3 regions of the Mesorhizobium sp. M1273 genome follow, and region 1 is predicted to be linked to each of the others. Evidence: predicted binding sites of a transcription regulator. Region 1 holds the regulator's gene; each other region holds the start of a gene.
The links. The regulator LexA, encoded in region 1, represses DNA repair genes until DNA is damaged. The targets are predictions, from matches to a motif close to TGTTCNNNNTGTGTTCNG.

Region 1 (8,105 bases):
TCGACCACCGAGCTGGTCGCGGTACCCAGGCCGATCCAGATGTTGGCCAGCAACGCGCTCTGACGCAGGAATTCGGCGCGCTCGCCGCCGCCGGCCCAGCAGGTCAGGCGGGCCTTGTCCATCGGGCGCAGCAGCACCGGACTTTCGGCCTGCGCCTCGGCCTCATCGATCGCCAGCGTCTCGTTCATGCCGGTGCGCATGATCGGGCGCAAATCGTGCACCCCCGAGATCGACACCACATGACGAACGCGCCGGACCACTTCGGTCGCCAGCGGCGTCGTCGCCGTAACCATCCGGCTAACAAGATGGCCGCCGGCCGAGTGCCCGGTCAGCATCAGCGGCCCTGCAACCATCGCCGCCGCCTTGCCGATCGCCGCGCCGACTTCCTTGACGATGCCGCCAATGCGTATCTGCGGACAGAGCGTGTAGGACGGCATCGCCACCGCATAGCCGCGATCAACAGGGCCAGCGGCAAGATGCGACCAGAAATTCTTGTCGAATTCCATCCAGTAGCCGCCATGAACGAACACCACGAGTCCCTTGGGCTTGATGGCCGGCAGGAAAAGATCGAGCCGGTTGCGTGGGTTGTCGCCATAGGCCATGTCGAGCCGCGCCCTGCCCTCGGTCGAAAGCACGTCGCGGAAAACCCGCGCGGGCTCGATCCAGGCCGCCGGCCAGCGATCGCTGCCGGCTATGTTGGCGCCGTTGGCATAGGCGTTGTCCCAATCGGCAATGTGACGTTCGAACACCCTGCGCCCTCCCTGGCATATGGCCTTGCAACGTAGCCGTAAGCATCGCGCGGCGCGTCGTCGCCAGCCTCACGATTCCAGCTCTCGCATCAATCTCAAGTGACAGCTGCTTTGATGGCGAAGCGCGCATCCTTCCACGCACCGGTGTGCAGGATGTCCTCAAGCACTTTGACGGCCTGCCAGACATCGGCATAGCCGATATAGAGCGGGGTGAAGCCGAAGCGCATGGTCGATGGCGCGCGAAAATCGCCGATCACGCCACGTTCGATCAGCGCGCGCATGACCTGGTAGCCATGCTCATGCATGAATGAAATCTGGCTGCCGCGTTTTTCCCCATCGCGCGTGCTTTCGAGCGTGAGCCCGTACGTGCCGCACTTTGCCTCGACAAGCTCGATGAACAGATCCGCCAGCGCGATGCTCTTCTTGCGCACCGCCGTCATGTCGACATCGTTCCAGATGTCGAGCGCGCCCTTCAGCGTGCGCATCGACAAGACCGGCTGCGTGCCGCACAGAAACCGGCGGATGCCGGTGCCGGCCGCATAGCCTGGCTCGAATGCGAAGGGCCGTGCATGGCCCCACCAGCCGGTGAGCGGCTGCTGGATGTCGGAAAGATGCCGCTCAGCCGCATAGATGAAGGCAGGCGCGCCCGGGCCGCCATTCAGATATTTGTAGGTGCAGCCAACGGCAAAATCGGCGTTTGCCTTGTCGAGTTCGACTGGCATCGCGCCGGCGGTGTGGCAGAGATCCCAGACGATCATCGCCCCGGCTTCCTGAGCCCTGCGCGTCAGCGCCGGCATGTCGCGCAGTTCGCCCGACTTATAGTTGACGTGGTTGACCAGCACCACAGCGGTGCGTTCGTCGATCAGCTCTTCGATGGTCGGCGCGTCGACTCCCGAGAGGCGCAGCAGCGTATCTTTTCGCGTCGAAACCACACCCTCGGCCATGTAGAGGTCCGTCGGAAAACTATCGCCCTCGGCGACGATGACCTGCCGCTCCGGTCGCATGGCCATGGCGGCGTGCAGCAGCTTGTAGATATTGACCGATGTCGTGTCGCAGACCACTGTCTGGCCGGCCGCGGCCCCGATCAGGCGCCCGAGCTGGTCGCCAAGTTCAAGCGGCATGTTGAACCAGCCGGCCGTGTTCCATGCGCGGATGAGATCATGCGACCATTCTTCGGTCGCGGCTTTGTGCAGTTCATCGAAAGCGGCACGTGAAGCAGCTCCTAGCGAATTGCCGTCGAGATAGATCACTCCTTGCGGCAACACAAAGCGGTCGCGCATCGCGCGCAGCGGATCCGCGGCATCCATCGCCTTTATGGCCACGAGATCGGGAATTCCTGTCATGATTTGTCTGCTCCCCCAAGATCCAACGCAACGCCGGACACGCATCGACTGTTCTTCCATTACCTGGTTGCGCGCAGCAAGGCTCCACCGGCGAGAAGCAGCCTGACCAGGCGGTGGAAACCGGGACTTAACCCGAGGTTGGCGTTTTGAGTTCGTTTCGTTCACGGTGCATTGACCAAACCGCACAGTCGATACGGGTTCAATTCCGTGCCTTTTGCCGACCGACGGCCGATGCCAGTGCCGCCTTCTAGGAGGCCAGAAGGGCGCAAACGAAAGCAGAATCAAGGCGATGAGGCTCGCGGCGGTGAAAATGCGGTACGCCGGTAGGGGACGTCGTTTGTTTCCCGAGCCTTAACGCATTCATTAAACTTTAAACAGTTGCGGAACACAACTGGAACAGATAGTGTTTGTTCTGGGTTTGTTTTTCTGATTCTGTTGGGGGTCGCTATGCTGACACGCAAACAACACGAACTGCTTATGTTCATCCACGAAAGGTTGAAGGAAAGCGGTATCCCGCCTTCATTCGACGAGATGAAGGAAGCGCTCGACCTGGCTTCCAAATCCGGAATCCACCGGCTGATTACGGCGCTGGAGGAGCGCGGCTTCATTCGCCGTTTGCCCAACCGGGCCCGTGCGCTGGAGGTGCTACGCCTGCCTGACTCGATCGCCCCCGGCCTCAATGCGGCACGCAAGTTCTCGCCGAGTGTCATCCAGGGCAGTCTTGGGCAAGGCGCCCCTCGGCAAGGCAAGCCGACATCGTCGCGCGTGCCCGCAGCCGGAAATGACGACGATGTCGTCGCCGCCGTTTCGATCCCGGTGATGGGCCGCATCGCTGCCGGTGTGCCGATCGACGCCATCCAGCACCAGACGCATTCGATTTCGGTGCCGCCGGATATGATCATGGGCGGCGAGCATTATGCGCTTGAGGTCAAAGGCGATTCGATGATCGAGGCCGGCATTTTCGACGGCGACACGGTGATCATCCGCAATGCCGATACGGCGAGCCCCGGTGAGATCGTGGTGGCACTGGTCGACGAGGAGGAAGCGACGCTGAAGCGGTTCCGCCGCAAGGGCGCCTCGATCGCCCTGGAAGCCGCCAATCCGGCCTACGAGACGCGCATCTTCGGACCAGACAGGGTCAAGGTGCAGGGCAAGCTCGTCGGACTGATCCGCCGCTACTGAGCTCCGCCCTTGGCGCCGGCTTTGGGGTTGTCGGCCCGGCGGTATGGCGGCAGGCCCCGTGCCGCGCGTGAAAATTTCCGCTGCACGTGCCAGGGCCGGTATGATTTTTCGACGGCGAAGCGGATCTCGGCGCGTGTTGCCGCTTGTGGATCGAAATAGACGGCGGCACTTCCCGCGCGCGCCAGTTGCCGTTTGGTGACGACGAGGACCAGCCGGTCGTAGTAGCAGGGGTTATGGGCGGTGGCGTCGTCGATGACGATCAAGCTGGCAAAGGCGCAGGCTGGCCGCGCAGTATCGCGGTCCTTGGCTTGCGCGATGATCGCGCCGGATGGATGCCTGGCAAGGCAGAGGCCGTCCGTGCAAATGAACGGCATGCCCGGCGGTAGGTCGGCCGGATCGGCAATGTCGAATTGCGGGTCGTTCTTTCCAGGTGTTTCCGGCGCGACGATAGCCTCTGATGTGAGCGCGCGTTTCCAGTTGTCGATGGTGAACTCATTCGGGCGTGCCCGGTTGACCGCGAGTTCACCGCTGCCGATCGGCAGCGCGACCAGCCGTGCGTCCTCCGAGACCAATACGTCGGGTATGCGTGTCTGCGTTGTCGTCAGCAAGCCGGCGAGCGCAAAAGGAAGTGCCGCCAGCCGCAACCACGTCGTCGCCATGCTGGCAATGACGAGGGCGATCGTCACCAGAAGGACGGATCTCAGCGAAATCAGCCCGACCGCATCGATCGGCGAGCGCTCCGAGATCCACCCGGACAGGGCGATCATCGCCGTCAGCCCCTTGCCCATGACATAGAGAAAAGGGCCATCCGCACCGAACGGCATCGCCAGCGCGCTGAGAACGGCGAAGGGCATGACGACCAGTGACACGATGGGCATGATGGCCAGATTGGCGAACAGGCTGAGCGGCGCCACGCGCTGGAAATGCCATATGGCGAAAAGCGCCGTGGCGCTCCCTGCAATGATCGAGGTCATCGCCAGACCGCACATGCCCAGCAGGACCTTTCGAGTGGCAAAGCGTAGCGGCGACTGCCGCGGCGGCGGCGTGGTGGCCCTGCCGGCGCGGTAATCGGACCAGCCTGCGTAGGCGCCGACAAGGGCCGCCGTCGCGGCGAAGGACATCTGGAAACTCGGACCGACCACCTCGTGCGGCGACACCAGGATGACCGCGATGGCCGAGATCGCCAGGTTGCGCATGGTGAGCGCGGCCCGGTCGAACAGCACGGCGATAAGCATCACCGCCAGCATGATGCGTTCGGCCGCCACGACAATGCCGGAAAAGACGAGGTAGGCCGTAATCGAGAAAAGCGCAGCGGCCGCGGCATACTTCTTGACCGGCCGTCGCGATGAGAAATCGGGAAACAGCGCAAAGGCACCCCGCAGCAGCGCCATGATGGTGCCGGCGACCAACGCCATATGCAGCCCCGAGATAGAGATGATGTGGTAGATGCCGGTGCGCCGCATCGCTTCGTTGATCTCCTCGGGAATGCCGGCGCGCACGCCGACGATCAGCGCAGCAGCAATCTCGCCCTCGGCACCGCCGATGCGGCTGCGGATATGGTCGGCGATGGATTCGCGCGCGTCTTCGATCGCGGAAGAAAGCTGCGCGGCAAGCGGCATGCTGCCCGACGACACGACTTTCGGATTGCCGAGAAAAAAGCCGCTGCCGCCGATACCGGCGAAATAGCTGTCGAACGAGAAATCATAGCTGTCGGGCCGCACCGGGCCGGTCGGCGGCAGCAGCCGCACATAGCCGGTGATCTCGGAACCGGCGGTCAGCTCAGCCGGTATCTTCATCGCCGAAACGCGGACCCGTTCCGGCATGTAGCGCAGTGTCGGCCTGGCCGTTGAGATCACATCGATTGTCAGCCTGATGCGGCCGCTCGCCATGGGCTCGTACGATACGACGCGACCCGTCAGCCGCGTCGAGATTTCGGAGCCGAGCATATGCGTTCCGACACGCCATGTTTCGAACTTGGCGGCAAGTACGCCAAGCGCGCAGAGCAGCGCCACCATGAAGCACAGGCGCGCCCTGGGCCATGACCGCGAGACGACGGCACAAAGGGTCGCGAGGAGCGCGATTGCGATCGGCTGTGGAAAGGCCGGCTCCACCGACAGCCCGAAATAAACGACCACCCCGCATGCGAGGAACACCGGCACCAGCAGGAAGGCGATGCCGCGGTCGAGTTCCAGACCGGCCGCTGTGGTTACGCTGTTGCGGATACGGGACGGTGACGGGAGGCGGAAACGCCTGCGCAGGCGTACGATAGGCTCGCCCGCGGGCACGAGAACCGTTGCTGGGTCGCTGGCCGGCAGCGACGGAGCATCGAAGCGCGGAGCAGGTAGCAATGCCGGTGCCGGCAGGACAGGCGGGGGAGCGGCAAACAGCAAGCGTTCGCTGACGTCGCTGCCAACGTCCTCGCCCTCGCCCGCACCACGGCCTCGCACAGCCGTCGGGTCTGCCCCTTGCGCCCTCGACCTCCTATGCTACATGAACGCGCAACGCGCGAAAGTCCGCAAACCCACTTCCTTCGCCCGCCTGAGAGTTCCATGCCCGATAAGGTCGTCACCCGTTTTGCCCCCTCGCCCACCGGCTATCTGCACATTGGCGGCGCGCGCACGGCGCTGTTCAACTGGCTGTACGCCAAGCACACGGGCGGCACGATGCTGCTGCGTATAGAGGATACCGACCGTGAGCGGTCGACGGATGCGGCGACGGCAGCCATTCTCGACGGGCTTTCCTGGCTCGGACTCACCTGGGACGGCGCGCCTGTCTCGCAGTTCGAGCGCGCGCCGCGCCATCGCGAGGTGGCCGAGGAGCTGGTGCGCGTGGGCAAGGCCTATTACTGCTACGCGACGCCGGCGGAGCTGGAGGCGATGCGCGAGGCAGCGCGAGCCAAGGGGCTTCCGCCCCGCTATGATGGGCGCTGGCGCGACCGCGACCCGTCGGAGGCGCCGCCCGGCGCCAAGGGGGCGATCCGCATCAAGGCGCCGACAGACGGCGAGACGGTGGTGCATGACCGCGTCCAGGGCGACGTGCGCTTTCCCAACAAGGATCTCGACGATTTCATTATTCTGCGCTCGGACGGCAATCCCACCTACATGCATGCCGTCGTCGTCGACGATCACGACATGGGCATCACCCACATCATCCGCGGCGACGATCATTTGACCAACGCCGCACGCCAGACCGTAATCTATCACGCCATGGGCTGGGAGGTGCCGTCGATGTCGCATATCCCGTTGATCCACGGTGCCGACGGCGCCAAGCTGTCGAAGCGGCACGGTGCGCTTGGCGTCGAAGCCTATCGCGCCATGGGCTACCTGCCGGAGGCGCTGCTCAACTATCTGGCGAGGCTTGGCTGGAGCCACGGCGACGATGAGATCATGTCGATCGCCGACATGATTACATGGTTCGACATTGGCGACGTCAACAAGGGCGCCGCCCGTTTCGACTTCGCCAAGCTCGAGGCGCTTAACGGCGTGCATATGCGCCGGATGAACGACGCGGCGCTGCTCGACATCTTCATCGCCACTCTGCCCTATCTAGAAGGCGGCCCGGCAATCGCCGCTCGCCTCGACGACAGACGCAGGGCGCAACTGCTTGCCGCGTTGCCGGGCCTGAAGGAGCGCGCCAAAACGCTGGTCGAACTTGTCGAAGGGGCTGCATTCCTTTTCGTCGAACGGCCGCTGCCGGTCGACGAGAAGGCGGCGGCGCTGCTCAGCGGTGAGGCACGCGCGATCCTGCGGGGCGCTCATGCGGCACTAGCCACGGTTTCGGGGTGGTCTGCCGCCTCAGCCGAAGCCGCGATCCGCGACTATGCGCAGGCCGCCGGCTACAAACTCGGCGCCGTGGCCCAACCTTTGCGCGCCGCGCTCACCGGCAAAAGTACCTCGCCAGGTGTCTTTGATGTGCTTGCCGTGCTTGGCCGCGAGGAAAGCCTGGCGCGGATCGCTGATCAAATCGATTAGCAAACTGGCCCAAGAAGATTGGCATTGAAAGGTGTGTTTCGCAGTGCAACATTGGGTCTTGGCCTAATCTGCCGCGCAGATTCAATTGCGGGCGCAAATGTGCGTATTCCGATGCTTTTGACGTGTTGGGTTCAGATATTTTGCCTTTGCCGGCCTGAGGAAACAAAAAGGAGTTTGCTATGACCGAACCTGCGACAAAAATGGAATTTGGCGGCAAAACCCAGGCATCGACGGCCAAGCTGGAATTCGGCGGCAAAACCCATGAATTCAAGATACGAAGTGGTTCGGTAGGACCTGACGTCATCGACATCGGTTCGCTCTACAACACCGCCGGCGTCTTTACCTACGATCCCGGTTTTACGTCGACGGCGAGCTGCGAATCGGAAATCACCTTCATCGATGGCGATGCCGGCATTCTTTTGCACCGCGGCTACCCGATCGACCAATTGGCCGAGCACGGCGACTTCCTCGAAGTCTGCTATCTCTTGCTCTATGGTGAACTCCCGACCAAGGCGCAGAAGGACGATTTCGACTACCGGGTGACGCGCCACACCATGGTGCATGAGCAGATGTCGCGCTTTTTCACCGGCTTCCGCCGTGATGCGCATCCGATGGCGGTGATGTGCGGCGTGGTCGGCGCGCTGTCGGCCTTCTATCACGATTCCACCGATATCTCGGACCCCTATCAACGCATGGTCGCGTCAATGCGGCTGATCGCCAAGATGCCGACGATCGCGGCGATGGCCTATAAATACCACATCGGCCAGCCATTCATTTACCCGAAGAACGAGCTGAATTTCGCAGCCAATTTCCTGCATATGTGCTTCGCCGTGCCTTGCGAGGAATACAAGATCAATCCG
Region 2 (8,105 bases), on a different contig from region 1:
TTTCACATATTTGCGGTTCCAGTGATAGCCGCTCTCATAGGCGGCGTAGAGGATGCGGCGATGCACCGGCTTGAGGCCATCGCGCACGTCCGGCAATGCGCGGCTGACGATCACGCTCATGGCGTAGTCGAGATAGGAGCGCTGCATCTCCTCGATGATGGATATCGGCTCGATGCCGGTGGGGCCGCCGTCGGCGCCGCGCGGTGTCTTTTGGTCGGTCAAATCGGATCACAATCTAATCAGGAATCACTTGGTGCTTATATAGGAAGCCAGCCTGAAACTCCAACAATCGCGGCAGTTTTCCAGTGTGGTTTTTAGCGGCAAATTCAAAAGGATAAACCAATTGCGACGATATGGCCGTGTACCCTTTCACGGGCGTCGCCGGCGGGCGCGATAAGTACCCGGCGCCTCGCCCATCAGCCGCCGGAAACGGCGATTGAAGGTTGATAGATCGTTGAATCCCGCCGAAAAGGCAATCGCCGAAATCGTCTGATCCGACGTCCGCAGCCGCACGGCTGCCCTGTGCAGCCGCGCTCTCAGCAGGAATTGGTAGGGCGTCATACCGGCAACGTGCCGGAAGGTGCGCAGGAAATGGTAAGGGCTGGTGGCGGTCTCGTCGGCGAGTTCGGCAAGCGAGATCGGCCGGTCGGCATCGACTTCGATGCGCCGCACCGCTTCGGCGACACGCTTCTGGTCACGGCGGCTCGGCGTCCGTCCCCGATCCGTAGCGCTGCAAGCCGCTGTTACCGCGGCACCGGCAATGCGCAGGGCGAGTTCCTCGAACGCGCCGGTGTCGGCCATCTCGCGCGCCGCCTCCGCTTCGGCAAGCAGCGGCACCAGCGCCGGCAAGGGCGGCAGGCGCGGCGTTCCGAAATCGAGCGTCTTGGCGCCCGGCACGTCGGCGACGATCCGCTCCATATAGGCCGGTCCGAAATGGAAGGAGAGGCAACGGTCGCCGGCGCCATGCTCGTGCCCGCATTCGTAGCATGTGCCGGGATTGCCGAGCAGGAGCGCGCCCGGCGCCAGCATCGCCGTGCCCTCGCGCGCACGATAGCGGAAGGTGCCGTTGGTTACGGCGGCAACGCAGAAATCCCGATGCTCCTCCTCGAATGGCCTGTCGGCGGCGCTGGCGGTGCAGATGACATCCGACACCTGCCAGCCTCGGCCCGACGCCAGCCTGTGCGCGCTCGTCGTCATCGCCGAAACATAGCAACTTTTCCCAAGCGCAGAACCCCTGTCGGCCTCTATGCTTGCCGGTCTCCTGACAAGATGAGAGCGAAGCCATGTCCAATTCCTTTGCCAAGGTCCTGCACAGCGATGGGCCCGTACCGGCCCTTGCCGAGAAACTGAATCTTTATGGCCGCTTCGTCGGCGCCTGGACGTTCGACGCCACGCGCCATCTCGAGGACGGTCAGGTGCTGACCGGGCGCGGCGAAGTGCATTTCGGCTGGGTGCTCGAAGGCCGCGCGATCCAGGACGTATGGATCCTGCCTGCCCGTGACGCCGGCCCCTCGCCCTCGCTCGGCAAATGGACCTTCTATGGCACGACGTTGCGCGTCTACGATCCCGGCGTTGACGCCTGGCACATCTTCTGGAGCGATCCGCGCAATCAGTACTACAGCCGCCAGCTCGGCCGTGCCGAGGGCGACACCATCATCCAGCAAGGCGCAGGCGGCACCGGATCTGCTGTGCGCTGGAGCTTTTCGCGCATCACCGAAAATTCGTTCCGCTGGCTGGGCGAACGCTCACAGGACGACGGCGCCACCTGGCGTCTCGAAGTCGAGTTTCTGGCGCGCCGGGCCGTCAGTCCCTGATCCGCACGGTTTCCACTGGCTCTGCTTTGCTCTACCAATCCCGTTATCCGGCTTTGCCGGCGGGGAGGGTCAGCATGCCGAGCTTCGACAGCCTGTTCAACGCCTTCGTCACCATACTGGTGACGATCGATCCGCCCGGCCTGGCGCCGCTCTTCCTCGCCGTGACCCGCGGCATGAACCGCGAGGAGCGCAACCAGGTCTCCGTGCGCGCCTCGGTCATCGCCTTCCTGGTAATGGCGTTGTTCGCAATCGCCGGCGCGTCGATCCTGTCAGTCTTCGGCATCACTCTGCCGGCCTTCCGCGTCGCCGGCGGCTTTCTGCTGTTCATCATCGCCTTCGAAATGGTGTTCGAGCGCCGGCAGGACCGCAAGGAGAAGATCGGCGACGTCGCCATCACCAGGGACATGATCCACAACATCGCCGCCTTCCCGTTGGCGATCCCGCTTATTGCCGGTCCGGGCGCGATTTCGGCGACCGTCCTGCTCTCAAGCTCGTTTCAGGGTTTGGGCGCGCAGACAGCCCTTGTCGGCATCATCGCCATCTGCCTCGTTATCACCTACCTGGTGTTCGTGCTGTCAGAGCGCATCGACCGTATCCTCGGCCAAACCGGCCGTTCGATCCTGACAAGGCTGCTCGGCGTCATCCTGGCGGCGCTCGCCGTACAGTTCGTCGCCGACGGCATCAAGGCGCTGATGGCGACGTAGGGACAGCCCTACTTCGCTGTCGTTTCAATGACTTCGAAGTCGTGGGTAATCTCGGCAGTCTTGGCCATCATTGCCGAGGCCGAGCAGTATTTCTCGATCGAAAGCCCGATCGCCCGCTTTACCTTGTCGTGTGACAGCGCCCGGCCCTTGACGACAAAATGCATGTGAATGCGGGTGAACACCCTGGGATCGGCTTCTGCACGGTCGGCATCGAGTTCGACCACGCAATCTTCGACCGCCTCGCGCCCCTTTTCGAGGATATGGACCACGTCATAGGCCGAGCAGCCGCCAGTGCCGATCAGCACCAGTTCCATTGGGCTCGGCCCCGACGTCTTGCCCTCCGGCCCGAACGCAGTGCCTAGCACCAGCTTGTGCCCATTGGCGGACTCGCCAACGAAAGTGCGCTCCTCGACCCATTTGACCCTTGCCTTCACCTGATACGTCCTTTCACCGCTCAAACGCACAACGTCCCAAAAATCCAAGACAGATTTTCGGGACGCCATTTCGTGGCCAAGGTGCCGGCGCTTTTCGCCGCAAGGGCAGTCCGCTCCGAGAAATCAGAACGGGATTTCGTCGTCCAGCTCGCGCGACGAACCACCGCCGCCGCCCTTGTTGGCGCCACCGCGATTGAAACTTTCGCCCGGGCCGGACTGGCCGAAATCGGAACCGCGGCTCGCACCACCACCGGCATAGTTGCCGACCTGGCCGCCGCCCTCGCCCCGCGCATCGAGCATCTGCAGCTCGCCGCGGAATTTCTGCAACACGATTTCGGTCGTATAGCGGTCATTGCCGGTCTGGTCCTGCCATTTGCGCGTCTGCAGCTGGCCCTCGACATAGACCTTCATGCCCTTCTTCAGATACTGCTCGGCCACCTTGGCGATCTGGTCGTTGAAGATCACGACGTTGTGCCACTCGGTCTTTTCCTTGCGCTCTCCGGACGTCTTGTCGCGCCAGCTTTCCGACGTCGCGATGCGGATGTTGACGACCGGGTCACCCGAATTCAGGCGGCGGATTTCAGGGTCCGCCCCGAGGTTGCCCACCAGAATGACCTTGTTGACGCTACCCGCCATGATACTTCTCCGCGCTCATCCGAAACCGAATTTTTGTCGTCGCACCTTACAGGCTATGGACAATCCCTGCCTGCCGTCGCTGCCTTTTCCCACAAGGTTTTTGTTCTCTTTTCGTTCTATATGAGAGGCCCTGCACTGTCAATAGTTGTCAGTAAGAAGTAGTGTCTTGGCGTCGAATTTCCACAGACCATGGGATCGAGGCGAACGCATGAAGATGGTCGAGCATGACGATCAGCCGCAAGAAGAGTGGCGGACGGGAGTAAAGACCCGCATGCATGTCTCTGCCCGCAACGGTGCAACTCAACTTTGCATATTCGAACAATGGGTCGAACCGGCGGTTGGCGCCCCGACACATTGGCACCCGGTCGAGGAAGTGCTTACCGTCATCGCTGGCAGGGCCGAGATGTGGATCGACGAAGAGCATCTCGTCTTGACTGCCGGACAGTCGCTTGTTGTCGCCGCGCACAGGCAACATGGCTTCCGAAACGTCGGCTCCGAATTGCTTCATATTCATGCTGTGCTCGCGTCACCAGTTTTCGAGGCGACGTTCAACGGATCCCCCGACATGGTGAGACGCTGGCTTCCAGCGAGTTTGTAAAACCTCGCCTGTCTTAAAAAATACCGCCTGTCTTAAAAAACACGGCTTGCCAAACAGATAAGTATTGACTTATGCTTTCGGTATGATCGAAGCAGACATTTTTCGGGCACTGGCGGATCCAACGCGTCGCGCCGTCTATGAGCGGCTCGCCGACGGCGAGATGACGGTGTCGGAACTGCGCACTGGCATACCGGTATCGCAGCCGGCGGTATCGCAACATCTCGCAGTGCTGCGCGGCGCCGGCCTCGTGGTGGAGCGCCGGGCCGGTCGCAACGCCTATTACCGCGTCGATCCGAAGGGGCTTGCGCCACTGCTCGGCTGGATCGAACGCTACCGTGCGTTCTGGCCAGAGCGCATCGAAAGGTTCAAGACGGTTTTAAAGGATATGGACCAATGACCAGCCGAGGCAAAGAACGCGCCGAAATGGCCGCAGACAAGATCGAGTTCGAGTGCGAGCTGCCCGAACCGCCGGAAAAGGTGTGGCGGGCGCTGACGGTGCCGGACCTGCTCGCGGCCTGGATGATGCCGAACGACATCAAGCCCGAAATCGGCAACCGCTTTGCCTTTAAAGCGCCGAATGCGCCGATCGAGTGCGAAATCCTCGACGCGGATCCCGGACGGCTGCTGCGCTATTCCTGGCGGGAGCGGCCGGCGCCCGGCGATACGCAGGTGCCGCCCGGCGGTCCCCTGGACAGCGCAATGAACGACAGCCCAGTGGACAGCATCGTCACCTTTACGCTCGACCGCACCGTTTCCGGCGGCACGCATCTGCGCATCGTCCATGATGGTTTTGCTCGGGCAGCAGTGCCGGGGATCGCGATGGCAGGCGCCGGTTGCCGGCTTTCCTTTGAAGCGCGCACTCCCAGGCACAAGCAGATCGCCGCAAACACCCCGCGCCTCTTCCTGCGCGCGGCCTGAACGACAACAGTCAACGGAGACAACCGATGAGCGGCCTTGCCAATCTGGTGCCGATGGTGATCGAGCAGTCGAGCCGCGGCGAACGTGCCTTCGACATATTTTCGCGGCTGCTGCGCGAGCGCATCGTCTTCATCAACGGCCCGATCGATGACGGCACCTCAGCGCTGGTCTGCGCCCAGCTTCTGTCGTTGGAATCCGACAATCCCGACAAGGAGGTCTCGCTCTACATCAACTCGCCCGGCGGCGTGGTGACCAGCGGTTTCGCCATCTACGATACGATGCAGTATATCAGCTGCCCGGTCTCCACGGTTTGTATGGGCTTCGCCGCCTCGATGGCCTCGTTCCTTTTGATGGCCGGCACACCGGGGCGGCGCATCGCGCTACCCAACACCAGCATCGTGCTGCATCAGCCTCTCGGCGGTTTCCAGGGCCAAGCCTCCGATATCCAGCGCCATGCCGAGGGCATCCTTCGCACCAAGCGTCGCATGACCGATCTTTACGCCCGCCATTGCGGCCGCACCTACGAAGAAGTGGAACGCACGCTCGACCGCGACTTTTTCATGACCGCGCAGGAGGCCAAGGATTGGGGCCTCGTCGACCATGTTTTCGACACTCGCAAGCAGGCCGCATGAACGAGCCGGGCCGGCGGACGGAACTGAGGAGATTGAGCGCCCGCAATTTCAGCGCCATCGGTCTGGTCTTGCCGCTATCGCGGCACTATAGTCCGGCGATGACCGCCAGCCGCTCATCCAGCCTGTTATGCCTTGCTATCGCTGCCGTTGCCGGCACGAACATGCTGGTGGGTATGGCACTTGCCCAAGATAATTCGATGTCTTCGCAAAAGGGCGCCCTGCCCGGTGTGACCAGCGATTATCGCATCGCCGAGCCAGCGCCGCGGCCTGAGCCTGACGATATGGCTCCAGGCAGCGGCAACGGCACCTTCAAGATTGGCGATACCGACGTTCGGATTTCCGGTAGCATCACCATCGATGTCGCTACCGGCGGGATCAGGCCCTCCAGCCGCTAAGTTCGCCTAGTGTGAACCGCAAACATTGCGCTTCAAACGAACAGCCCCGCCATTGCTTTTGCAACTGACGGGGCTTCTTGGATCTGAAATCCAAATTGCCGGGAGTGTACTGCCGGCTTTTTACTTCGGATGCTTCGCGGCGTTCAGCCGACGATCCGACTAGCAGTCTCTGATTGTTGTGGGGATCGGCAGGTCAACGTGGGCAGGTAGCGCTAAACGCCTGACCTGGCTACTTATACCTGCCGCGGCTCCAGCGACACGTGGAGCCTCAAGGAACAATCCGGTGGAGTCATGCCTCTGCTCTCCTTCTGTTCGTTGCGACTGTCGTCGAAGCGCTCATCGCATAACCCGCGGCGTCTCGCAGGCTAGCCCCAGGCCGCGAGGCCATCGAAAGACGGCCGGCTTCGTTGACAATTGGATTCTGCCCCCATGACGCGGGGACGTCAACCTTGAATAGCCGGGTTGCCGAAAAATGTGATCGCGAGACGCTTTGTGAAGCCGGCCTCACGGGCAGCTTTTGTCAGGAGCGTGTTCGGCCTTTGTTCTTTCCGCTTGCCCGTTCGCGCGAAAGGCGGTTAAACGCTTTGGTCGAGAGTTGTGGCGTCTCTCGAAAAGGCGGCGAAATTACCTACATAGGGGGTGGTCGGGAAAACCCGCCCATCCCACGAATTCCAGATTCTGAGGCGGCGACCGGCGATGGCCGACCATAAATATCTCTCCATTCGCGGGGCACGCGAACATAATCTGAAGAATGTCGATCTCGACCTGCCGCGTGACAGCCTGATCGTCATGACCGGCCTGTCGGGGTCGGGCAAGTCGTCGCTTGCCTTCGACACCATCTACGCCGAGGGCCAGCGCCGCTATGTCGAGAGCCTTTCGGCCTATGCACGGCAATTCCTCGAAATGATGCAGAAGCCGGACGTCGACCAGATCGACGGCCTGTCGCCGGCCATTTCCATCGAGCAGAAGACCACCTCGAAGAACCCACGTTCGACGGTCGGCACCGTCACCGAGATCTACGATTATATGCGGCTTTTGTTCGCCCGCGTCGGTGTACCCTATTCACCGGCCACCGGCCTGCCGATCGAGAGCCAGACGGTTTCGCAGATGGTCGACCGGGTGCTTGCTGTCGAGGAAGGCACCCGGCTGTTCATTCTGGCGCCGATGGTGCGCGGCCGCAAAGGCGAGTACCGCAAGGAACTGCTGGAGCTGCAGAAGAAGGGTTTTCAGCGCGTCAAAGTCGATGGCGTCTTCTATGAGATCGCCGACGTGCCGGCGCTGGACAAGAAGTACAAGCACGACATCGACGTCGTCGTCGACCGCATCGTCGTGCGCGGCGATCTGGCGACGCGGCTCGCCGATTCCATCGAGACCGCGCTGAAGCTGGCCGACGGGCTGGCGGTGGCGGAATTTGCCGACAAGCCGCTCGACGCCAGCCAGACCGGCGAGGATTCGGTCAACAAATCGAAGAACGAGACGCATGAACGCATGCTGTTCTCGGAAAAGTTCGCCTGCCCGGTGTCCGGCTTCACCATTCCCGAGATCGAGCCCAGGCTGTTCTCCTTCAACAATCCGTTCGGCGCCTGCCCGACCTGCGACGGGCTCGGCAGCCAACGCGCCATCGACGCCAGCCTGGTCGTGCCCGACGAGAATGTCTCGCTGCGCGCCGGCGCCGTCAGCCCGTGGGCGAAGTCGACCTCGCCCTATTATGCGCAGACGCTGGAAGCGCTGGGCATTGCCTATGGCTTCAAGCTCGGCGACAAGTTCAAGGATTTGAGCGAGGAGGCAAGGCAAGCCGTCCTGCACGGCACCGGCGAGCGCGAAATCACCTTCCATTATGATGACGGTCTGCGCTCCTACAAAACGACGAAAACCTTCGAGGGCGTCATCCCCAATCTCGAGCGCCGCTGGAAGGAAACCGAATCCGCCTGGATGCGCGAGGAGATCGAGCGCTTCATGTCGGCCACGCCCTGC
Region 3 (8,105 bases), on a different contig from region 1:
TCCCGGCTGTGTAGGTGAGCGTCTGCGTGACCGTGGTGTCCTTCTGGTCGGGAGACGAAGGAGGATAAGAGGCGGCGAAGCCGAAATGGCCGTAACGATCGGGCTTGGCGGCGCCAAATTTCGCGGCCACGTCGCTCAGCGGCGCTCCGACGCCGGGCGTATCGAGTTCAATTGCTGTCAGGCTGGCAGGCGCGCCGGCGCATCCTTCCGGCACCTTGCCTTCCGGGTTCGGCTGCAGCGCGACGGACAGGACACCGTGGTCGGAGCCGCCCATCTCGCCGGAGACGAACCAGAAGATCGACGGCGATCCGCCGGCGTCGGGGCCGGCATAGCAAAGCCAGTGGCGTGAATCTCCGGCGTCACCTTCATCGTGCATCGCTCCGCCGAAGGCTTTTTCGACATCGGCAAGCGTGGTTTCCTCAAGCTTTATCGCCAGCGGCCCGGCCTTGACCTGCTTGAACAGCGGGCTGGCCAGCGGCGAGTTGATATCGCCCAGGGATGGAATCGCCCGGTCCGGGTTGAGCGGCTTGGCCAGCGTCGTTGCATTGGTCACCAGTCCGGCAACGATGAGTGCGAAATATCCGGCGTTCTGTCCCATGCCGATCTCCTGTCGTTCGAAGTGAGGGCGGAAGGATTTGCGAGCGGGTGCTACCCTGTCTGGTTAATACCCAAACGGGTGCACGACGAACTGGTCCAAGATAAATTCACAACGGCGCAGCCTTCAACGTCACTCCGGCGACTTGGCAACCAAAGTGTAATCGAGGCTCACAGTTCCTTTTCGGCCAGCTCGCGAAACGCGTCGGGAACCGACCGCTGTAGCCCGAGCGCGACCGAGGCGTAGCCCACCGCCTCCCAGCCGAAGCGGTCGCGGATCTTGTCGACGGCGCGGTCCGCGGTCCAGCGCGCCGCGCCCTTGCTGGTGCCGGGGCGGCGGCGGTCGTCGTCGAGCCCGAGCGGCAGTTCCAGTTGCAGGCCGGCATGCTGCTCCAGATGCGAGACGGCGATCGCCAGCAGCGAGATTGTCTTTTCGTGCGGATGGTCGATGAGCACCTTGCGCACCAGCGCCTCGGCGATCTCGGCCAGCATGGCGGTTGCCGATATCGGCTGGTCGAGCGTGATCGAGCGCGTCACCGAGCGCAAATCGGCAAAGCGGACGCGAACCGTCACCGTGCGGCCGGGCCGGGATTTCGCCCGCAATCTTGTGGCGACCCTGTCGGCCAGATGCAGCAAAGCGGGCACGAAGACTTCCTCGTCGGCCGGTTTTCGGCCAAGCGCCGACTGCGCACCCGCCGAGCGCGCCCGGCGCTGCGTCTTGAGCTTGCGCGGATCGCGGTTCCACGCCAGCGCGTTGAGTTTCTCTCCCGCCGCCGGCCCGAGCAGGCGCTCAAGCGCCCCACCATTGGTCTTCGCCAGCTCGCCGATGGTGTTGACGCCGATGCCGGCCAGCCGCTGCCTGGTGACCGGGCCGACGCCCCACATCAGCTCGACCGGCAGGTGGTGCAGGAACTCCAGCTCGTGGCGCGGATCGACCACCACCAGCCCGTCCGGTTTTGCGACCTGTGAGGCGATCTTGGCCAGATGCTTGGTGCGGGCTACGCCGACCGAGATCGGCAGGCCGAGCTCGGCCCGCACGCGGCGGCGGATCCTGCCGGCGATCTCGGCCGGCGAGCCGAACAAATGGGTGCAGCCGGCGACGTCGGCAAAGGCCTCGTCGATCGAAATCCGCTCGACCACCGGCGTGAAATCGCCGAGCACCTTGATTGCCGCATCGCCCAGCCGCTGGTAGTCCTTGAAATGGCCGCCGACGAAAATGAGTTGCGGGCAGAGTTCCCGCGCCCGCCGTCCCGGCATACCGCCGCGCACGCCGAACGCCTTGGCTTCATAGGATGCGGCAAGCACTACCCCGCCGCCGACGGCAATCGGCTTGCCGCGCAAGGCCGGGTCGAGCAACTGTTCGACCGAGGCATAGAAGGCATCCAGATCCGCGTGGAGGATGTTGGCTTCCATCCGGCCCGTTCGCCCGCGGCGGTTCGAACGCCGCATTGTCTCGAGTTGTGGTGAGAACATAAAGAGAACATTGTGGGTGGATTGTCAAGCAGCGCGGACGACAGGTGAAGGGGCAATCGCTTCAGGTTGGCGCTGCCCCTCATCGCCCTGCCGGGCGCTTCTCCCCGTATAGTGACGGGGAGAAGGACGCTTTCGTCGATGGTTTCGCCAATCACTAACGTTGCAGGAAAGTGCCGAAGTTGCGGACAGCCCCTTCTCCCCGTCGCTATACGGGGAGAAGGTGCCGGCAGGCGGATGAGGGGCAGCGCCGACTTCGGCAATCAGCCGAGCGCTACAGCGCCAGCTTGTAGCCGAGATGACTGGCGGTGAAGCCGAGGCGCTCGTAAAAAGCGTGCGCCTCCCGTCGACCTTTGTCCGTGGTGAGCTGGACGAAGCTGCAATTGCGCGAACGGCATGTTTCAATCGCCCATTCGATCATCAGCTTGCCGACGCCGCGCGAGCGCCATTGCCGGGCGACGCGAACGCCTTCGATCTGGCCGCGCCAGGCGCCTTTTCTCGAAATGCCTGGAAGGAAGCTGAGCTGCAGCGTTCCGACCACTTGCCCGGCGTTGACCGCGACGGCCAGCAACTGGTTGGGATCGGTATCGATTGCGCTGAAGGCATCGAGATAGGATGGCGCAAGCGGCGTGGACGGGTCTTCCCGGTCTGCGCCGAGCACATCGTCGGCAAGCATTGCAACGATCGCCGGCAGGTCGGGCGCCTGCGCGCGACGGAATTCGATCTCGCTCATCGCGCGGAGACATACGGCGCGGTGTCGGCGATCGCAACATCCGTTTTGCAAGGGAGGCCCGCGCGCCTTCAGGTCGCCTCGAGCGCCCAGAGGCGGTGGCCGTAGCGGCGGAAGAAGCGGGCGAAGAGGCGCTGCTGCCTGGCGCGGGTGAGGTCGGCGGCGCGCCTTTCCTGTCGCCAGTGCGGCATATTGCGGAACATCGACAGGAAGCGGGCGGCATCCTCGAGTGCCTCCTCGGCTGACTGCGCCGGGCGGATCGCCGCCAGGAACAGAGCGCGGCTCGGCTTCATCCGGTCAATCGCCGCCTTGCGCTGGCGATGACCCTGGCGTGCCTTGCGGATGCCGTCCTGGCGGATGGCCGCGAAAGCGGCAAGCATGGCCGGGCTGTCGCCGCTATAGCCGCAGGCATGGGCGAACTGGGCTGGGTCCATCGTCATTCCCTTGCTGCCGGCCGGCTGCGGTTCTGTTGCTCGCGCCGATTCCAGTCCTCGCCACGTATAAGCATAACTCAAATAATTGAACAAGTCAAACTTTCACATTGATGTAAGCGGAACCGACTCGACTCCGCTCCAAAATCCGATAATGTTGCGAACAAAGCAGGAACAACGATGGGGATAACCATGGCATTGGCAGGCAAGGAAGCGACGATCGCCGATGTTGTCTCGATTGCGGTCGAATGCATCGACTGCGGCCGCAACAGGTGGTGGAAGCCGGCCGAGCTCAAGCGGCATGGGGTGATGCCGGAGACACCGCTGGCCGCACTTTCGGGGCGCCTGATCTGCAAGGCCTGCCGGGCCGACGGCCTGCCGGGCGCCGCCGTCTCGATCCAGGCCGCCTTCATCGACGACCGGCAACGGACCCGCGCCGAGGCGCGCCTGCTCAATGGTCGAGAGCTGCAGTCGAGGCGGGCTTGAGGGGGGCGGGGACGGTGTTCTTCCTTCTCCCCTTGTGGGAGAAGGTGGCCGAGCGAAGCTCGGTCGGATGAGGGGTGTTGGACGGATCGCTACCTTGATGGCGTAAATGCTTAAAAAACGCTTCTACATTTCCTCCGCCGCGTTCCTTCCAGCACCCCTCATCCGGCTCGGCGCTGTGCGCCGATCCACCTTCTCCCACAAGGGGAGAAGGGAAAGCTCCCGCCTCAATACCCCAGCAGTTCCTTGAGCGGGATGACGCGGAAGACGTTCTTGATGGCGTAGCGGTTGAAGGACAGCGTCTTGGGCGGGTTGTACTGTTCGACGATCAGCTCGGCGGCGGTGCGCTTGACCAGCTTCTTGATGAAGGCTTTGCCGTTTTGCTCGTTCTCCTCGGGCAGGGTCTCGATCACCACATGGTCGCCGGGCAACGCTTCGCGGCCGCCGCAATAGATCATCTCGCCGGGCTCGTAGCGCGGCACCATCGAATCGCTCAGCACGTGCAGCGCAAACACATTGCGCAGATGCCGGATCCCCGGCGGCCGCTGGACATAGCCGGCCGGCTGGCCGTTGAAGGTGAAGTCGCCATCGTCGCCGCCGACGGCGGTACCGAGAAGCTGGATGTCCATCGGCCCGGCGGGCAGGGGGCCGGGATCGGTGACGATCTCGGCATCGGCGACCGGTCCGGCATCTTCGAGGAAAACGACCTCGCCCTTGCCGAGCGCCACCGGGTCGACGCGCAGGAAAGCGGCGGTCTTCAAAAGGTTCTCGGTCTTGGGCAGGTTGCGCCCGGTCTCCCAATTGCCGACGGCAGCGACGTCGGTGTCGTTGTGCTCGGCAATGTGACGCATCACCAGGCCGCGCTGCTTGCGCGCCCGGCGGATCGCCGCTCCGACCTTGATCGACAGTGCAGTTTTCGCCATGGCTCCATCTGAGGCATAAGATTCGGTTTAGTCTATGCAAGAATCGCTTGCATTACAATTTGAGTTATGCTCTTATGTAGGCATGCACAAGTCGCTTCGCCAGCTTTCGGTCCTTGAATCCGCCGTTCAGCGCGCCGGCAGCGCTCGCCTGGAGGCGGTAGCGCAACCGATCGCCGAGGCCATGCATGTGCCAACCCTTTCCCCTTCGTCGCGGCTGTCCTCCTCCCCGGCCGGGACGATGCCCGAGGCTCGCGCCTCGGATCCGGCAGCGCAAGCGGCCGGAACGGCCGGAGCCGTTCCCCTCACGACTCCGGCCACGAATTGCCTGCCGGCCGGCAATGCGGAAGCCGCGGTTTCCTGCATCCGCACCGAAGACGGCACGGTCATCGCCTTCGACGAGCGGACGGGCAAGGCAGTGTCCGGCGCAACAAGGCAGGCGGCCGAGATGAAGCGCGATCGCAGCAGACCACGCGAAGGCTGACCGGCTTTCGAGCCTGAGACCGGCGAAGCCGGCGCCGCACACAACCATTTTTGCAGGGAATGAAACATCATGGCCGCCCGCTATTCCGCCTCGGAACTGGAACAAATCGAGAACTGGCTGACGAGCGGACTGTCGGCCGTGAAGATCGCCACCCGGTTGACCGCGCTGCGCGGCCGCCCGGCCTCGCGTGCAGCCATCATCGGCATCGTCCACCGCACCGCCCGTTTGCGCACCATCGGCCTTGCCAGATCCAAGGGCTGGTGTGGCGGACGCTCTGGCGGCCGGCTCGGAAATTCGGCGCCTGAGCCATCAAGCACTGCTGATCAAGCGGAGTCGGCTCCGAAGGCCGAGCCACGCTGCCGCCCGGCAAGGCTGTCGGCCAGGCTGGCGCCGCCGGCCTGGCAGCCGGGTCCGGCTCGGATCACCGGGACCGATGGCGCACCGCTCGAAATGCCGGCGCCGCGCCCGATCGCCGCCGGCGGCCGCCAGCCGCATTTCGCCGCCATGCGCTTCATCGATTGCCTGTTCGAGCGCTGCCGCGCGCCGCTCGACACGACGCCGCAGGAGGATGGGGAAAACGACGCCCCCGGCAGCCGGCCAGGTTTGGACATGCTGTGCTGCGGAATGCGCACGAACCCATCGAAAAGCTACTGCGCCTATCACGCGGCGCGCTTCCTGCGCACGCTGCCGGCCGAAGCGATTTGAGCCCGCTGCAATGAGGCTGGAAGTTAGCCAGAGCCCGACGACCAAAACCCAGGAGGACCGAGCCGATGAGCACCAAAACCGCCCAAAAGGTCAAAGCCAGGCCACCGAGATTGCCGAAAGGCGAGGCCGAGCAGGTGCGCATCCGCAAGGAGATCGGCCATGATTTCGCACTGAAGGACGACCGGTTCGGCCGCAAGCGGCTGGCGAAGGGGACGCAGGAAGGAGCGCGCCTCTATGAGGTCTCCAATGACGGCCACACAGCGACCGGCGGCATCGTGCGGGTGCGCAACGTCGACCCGCTGAGCGGCCTCACCTCGCTGTCGCGCCAGCAGCGCGAGGCGGGCATGCGCTACCGCCAGGATTTCCGCAACTCGTCCGAGGCAACCGCCAAGCCGATGGCCTGGGCCGAGCGCGTCGACGGCGGCCGCACCGGCAGCGGCGTCGCCGAACACATCCTGTCCGCCGGCCGCGACCATGCCGAGGCCACCAGGGCTCTTGCCCACTGGGAGATCGCCGGCATCGTGCAAAAGGTCTGCTGTGCCGACGCAACGGTCAAGAGCCTGGCCGAACAGGCCGGCGAGCCGCGCGACGTGGTGGTGAAACTACTCAAGATCGGGCTCGACATATTGGCCGTGCATTACGGCATGATGCTGATGCGCAAGCCGAGGTGAGAAGCCCCGCCGATCCGGCCGGCACTACCGGCCGGATCGATCCGTCAACGACGGCAGACACGGATTCTTTCGATAATCCGGTGGTGATGACGCCAGTGCCTGATGACTTCGGTGTGGCAGCGCCGGTGGTACCGGTACCGGTAGCGCGGCGCGTAGTCCTCGTTATAGACATCATAGCGGTAACGGGGAACGTACTCATCGTCGTAATCGGAATACCGATGGTGGCGATAGTAATAGTCGTCGTCGTCATAGCCGTTGCCGATGCCGATCGTGACGCTGCCGCCGGCATTCGCCGGGCCGATCACGGAAGCCGCCGATGCGATGGCGATCACCGAGGCAAGCAGGAGCTTCTTCATAGCTACCTCCTTCTTTAACGTCCCTCTAATAGAAAAACCCCCGAGGGGCAGCCTCGTTCCATAGATTGGCAAGATGTAACGAACGGACGGGCCCGAAGTTTAGCGCCTGCTGGCGCGAAAACGCCGCTGGCTGCGCCGGGGTCGGATCGTCGACGCAGCGTGGCCGCTCCTCTCATCAAACAGCGGCAATCGCGCGTCAGTCCCGTCTTTTGCCGACGTCTGCCTACAGAACATGGCCCAGTTCCAGCAAAACGAACGCGGTCGCACCCAGCACAGCGAGGGCGTAGGCCGCATAAAGAACAAGCAGCATCACCTCAAAGTCCCGGACGAAGCTTGCGGCAATCCTGGTCTCCTTAGGCTCTGCTTTCTCGATGCGGTCGGTTTCCAACTCCTCCGTTGCCATGACGAGGCAGACAATCCTGTCGTTGTCGGCCGCCTGCAATATCCGTTCCGTCAAATCGACTGCAATCACTGGATCATCGGCCAACTGATCCCGCGATAGCCGGCTTTCAGTGACGGTCTGGATTTCACGCTTTCTCACGCACGCATAATTGCGTTGACTAAATTAGGTTCCACTAAAATATATAGATTGCCTCGACCCGATCACGACGTGGTGAGGCGTGAGCCCAGCTGGGCGGGGAACCGCCGCCCGAGGTTCGCATTTGTCGACTGTCGGGGCGAATCGCGATCCGCATCCTCCGATCAAAGGGCGCGGGCTTCTTCATAGGCTGCTACGATGCGCCATTGCTGGTAGGTCGCAATGCCAAAGCAGCCAAACTCTCATATCGCGAACGCAGCGCCGACGTCTTCGGTGCTGACCGGTTATGACGAAGATCGCATGCTTACTTATATCCGGCTGCTCGACGCTTCGGCGGAAGGAACGGACTGGCGCGAGGTCGCCCGCATCGTCCTGCATCTTGATCCGGAGCGGGAGCCGGAGAGGGCTTTCCGGGCGTGGGCGACACATCTGGCGCGTGCACGATGGATGACCAGGAAGCGGAACGAGTTGCGCCAGTAGCATAAAGAGCGGTGCGGACGAGCACCCTGACATTTAAGCGGAACTGCCGTTTCGGTCTGGCCGTTGAGGGAGAAGGCCAACATGGAAAAGCGCCCAATGACTTCTTGGCGAGCCAATACTTTCGAGTTGTGCTGCCTTCTTGCAGTTCCGCTGTCGCTTCTCCTTACCGTTTTCCTGGCGGGTCTCATCCTTAGCTGACCCCGCATGGTTGCTTGCCGAGAGGCTGAGTCGTGATCCGACAAG

Region 2: a site for LexA is predicted at 3,690-3,707, ahead of NKH30_RS20160 (single-stranded DNA-binding protein). Genes of this name have one in related genera too.
Region 3: a site for LexA is predicted at 2,060-2,077, ahead of dinB (DNA polymerase IV). Genes of this name have one in related genera too.

Annotation. Positions count from the first base shown of each region.
Region 1 covers NZ_JAMYLV010000022.1:12,327-20,431, reverse strand. The annotation lists gene NKH30_RS21695 (hormone-sensitive lipase) at 1-749, opposite strand, end outside; gene kynU (kynureninase) at 845-2,092, opposite strand; gene lexA (transcriptional repressor LexA) at 2,540-3,274, shown strand; gene NKH30_RS21680 (ComEC/Rec2 family competence protein) at 3,268-5,721, opposite strand; gene gltX (glutamate--tRNA ligase) at 5,824-7,245, shown strand; gene gltA (citrate synthase) at 7,425-8,105, shown strand, end outside.
Region 2 covers NZ_JAMYLV010000019.1:44,204-52,308, reverse strand. The annotation lists gene gyrA (DNA gyrase subunit A) at 1-222, opposite strand, end outside; gene NKH30_RS20180 (helix-turn-helix transcriptional regulator) at 370-1,197, opposite strand; gene NKH30_RS20175 (hypothetical protein) at 1,284-1,814, shown strand; gene NKH30_RS20170 (MarC family protein) at 1,889-2,518, shown strand; gene NKH30_RS20165 (OsmC family protein) at 2,527-2,952, opposite strand; gene NKH30_RS20160 (single-stranded DNA-binding protein) at 3,076-3,588, opposite strand; gene NKH30_RS20155 (cupin domain-containing protein) at 3,797-4,186, shown strand; gene NKH30_RS20150 (ArsR/SmtB family transcription factor) at 4,269-4,583, shown strand; gene NKH30_RS20145 (SRPBCC family protein) at 4,580-5,104, shown strand; gene NKH30_RS20140 (ATP-dependent Clp protease proteolytic subunit) at 5,131-5,736, shown strand; gene NKH30_RS20135 (hypothetical protein) at 5,733-6,131, shown strand; gene uvrA (excinuclease ABC subunit UvrA) at 6,828-8,105, shown strand, end outside.
Region 3 covers NZ_JAMYLV010000046.1:16,759-24,863, forward strand. The annotation lists gene NKH30_RS29900 (hypothetical protein) at 1-598, opposite strand, end outside; gene dinB (DNA polymerase IV) at 766-2,007, opposite strand; gene NKH30_RS29910 (GNAT family N-acetyltransferase) at 2,339-2,797, opposite strand; gene NKH30_RS29915 (hypothetical protein) at 2,866-3,234, opposite strand; gene NKH30_RS29920 (hypothetical protein) at 3,418-3,711, shown strand; gene NKH30_RS29925 (XRE family transcriptional regulator) at 3,936-4,631, opposite strand; gene NKH30_RS29930 (hypothetical protein) at 4,714-5,112, shown strand; gene NKH30_RS29935 (high mobility group family protein) at 5,182-5,817, shown strand; gene NKH30_RS29940 (DUF6456 domain-containing protein) at 5,883-6,488, shown strand; gene NKH30_RS29945 (hypothetical protein) at 6,533-6,844, opposite strand; gene NKH30_RS29950 (hypothetical protein) at 7,068-7,331, opposite strand; gene NKH30_RS29955 (hypothetical protein) at 7,605-7,862, shown strand.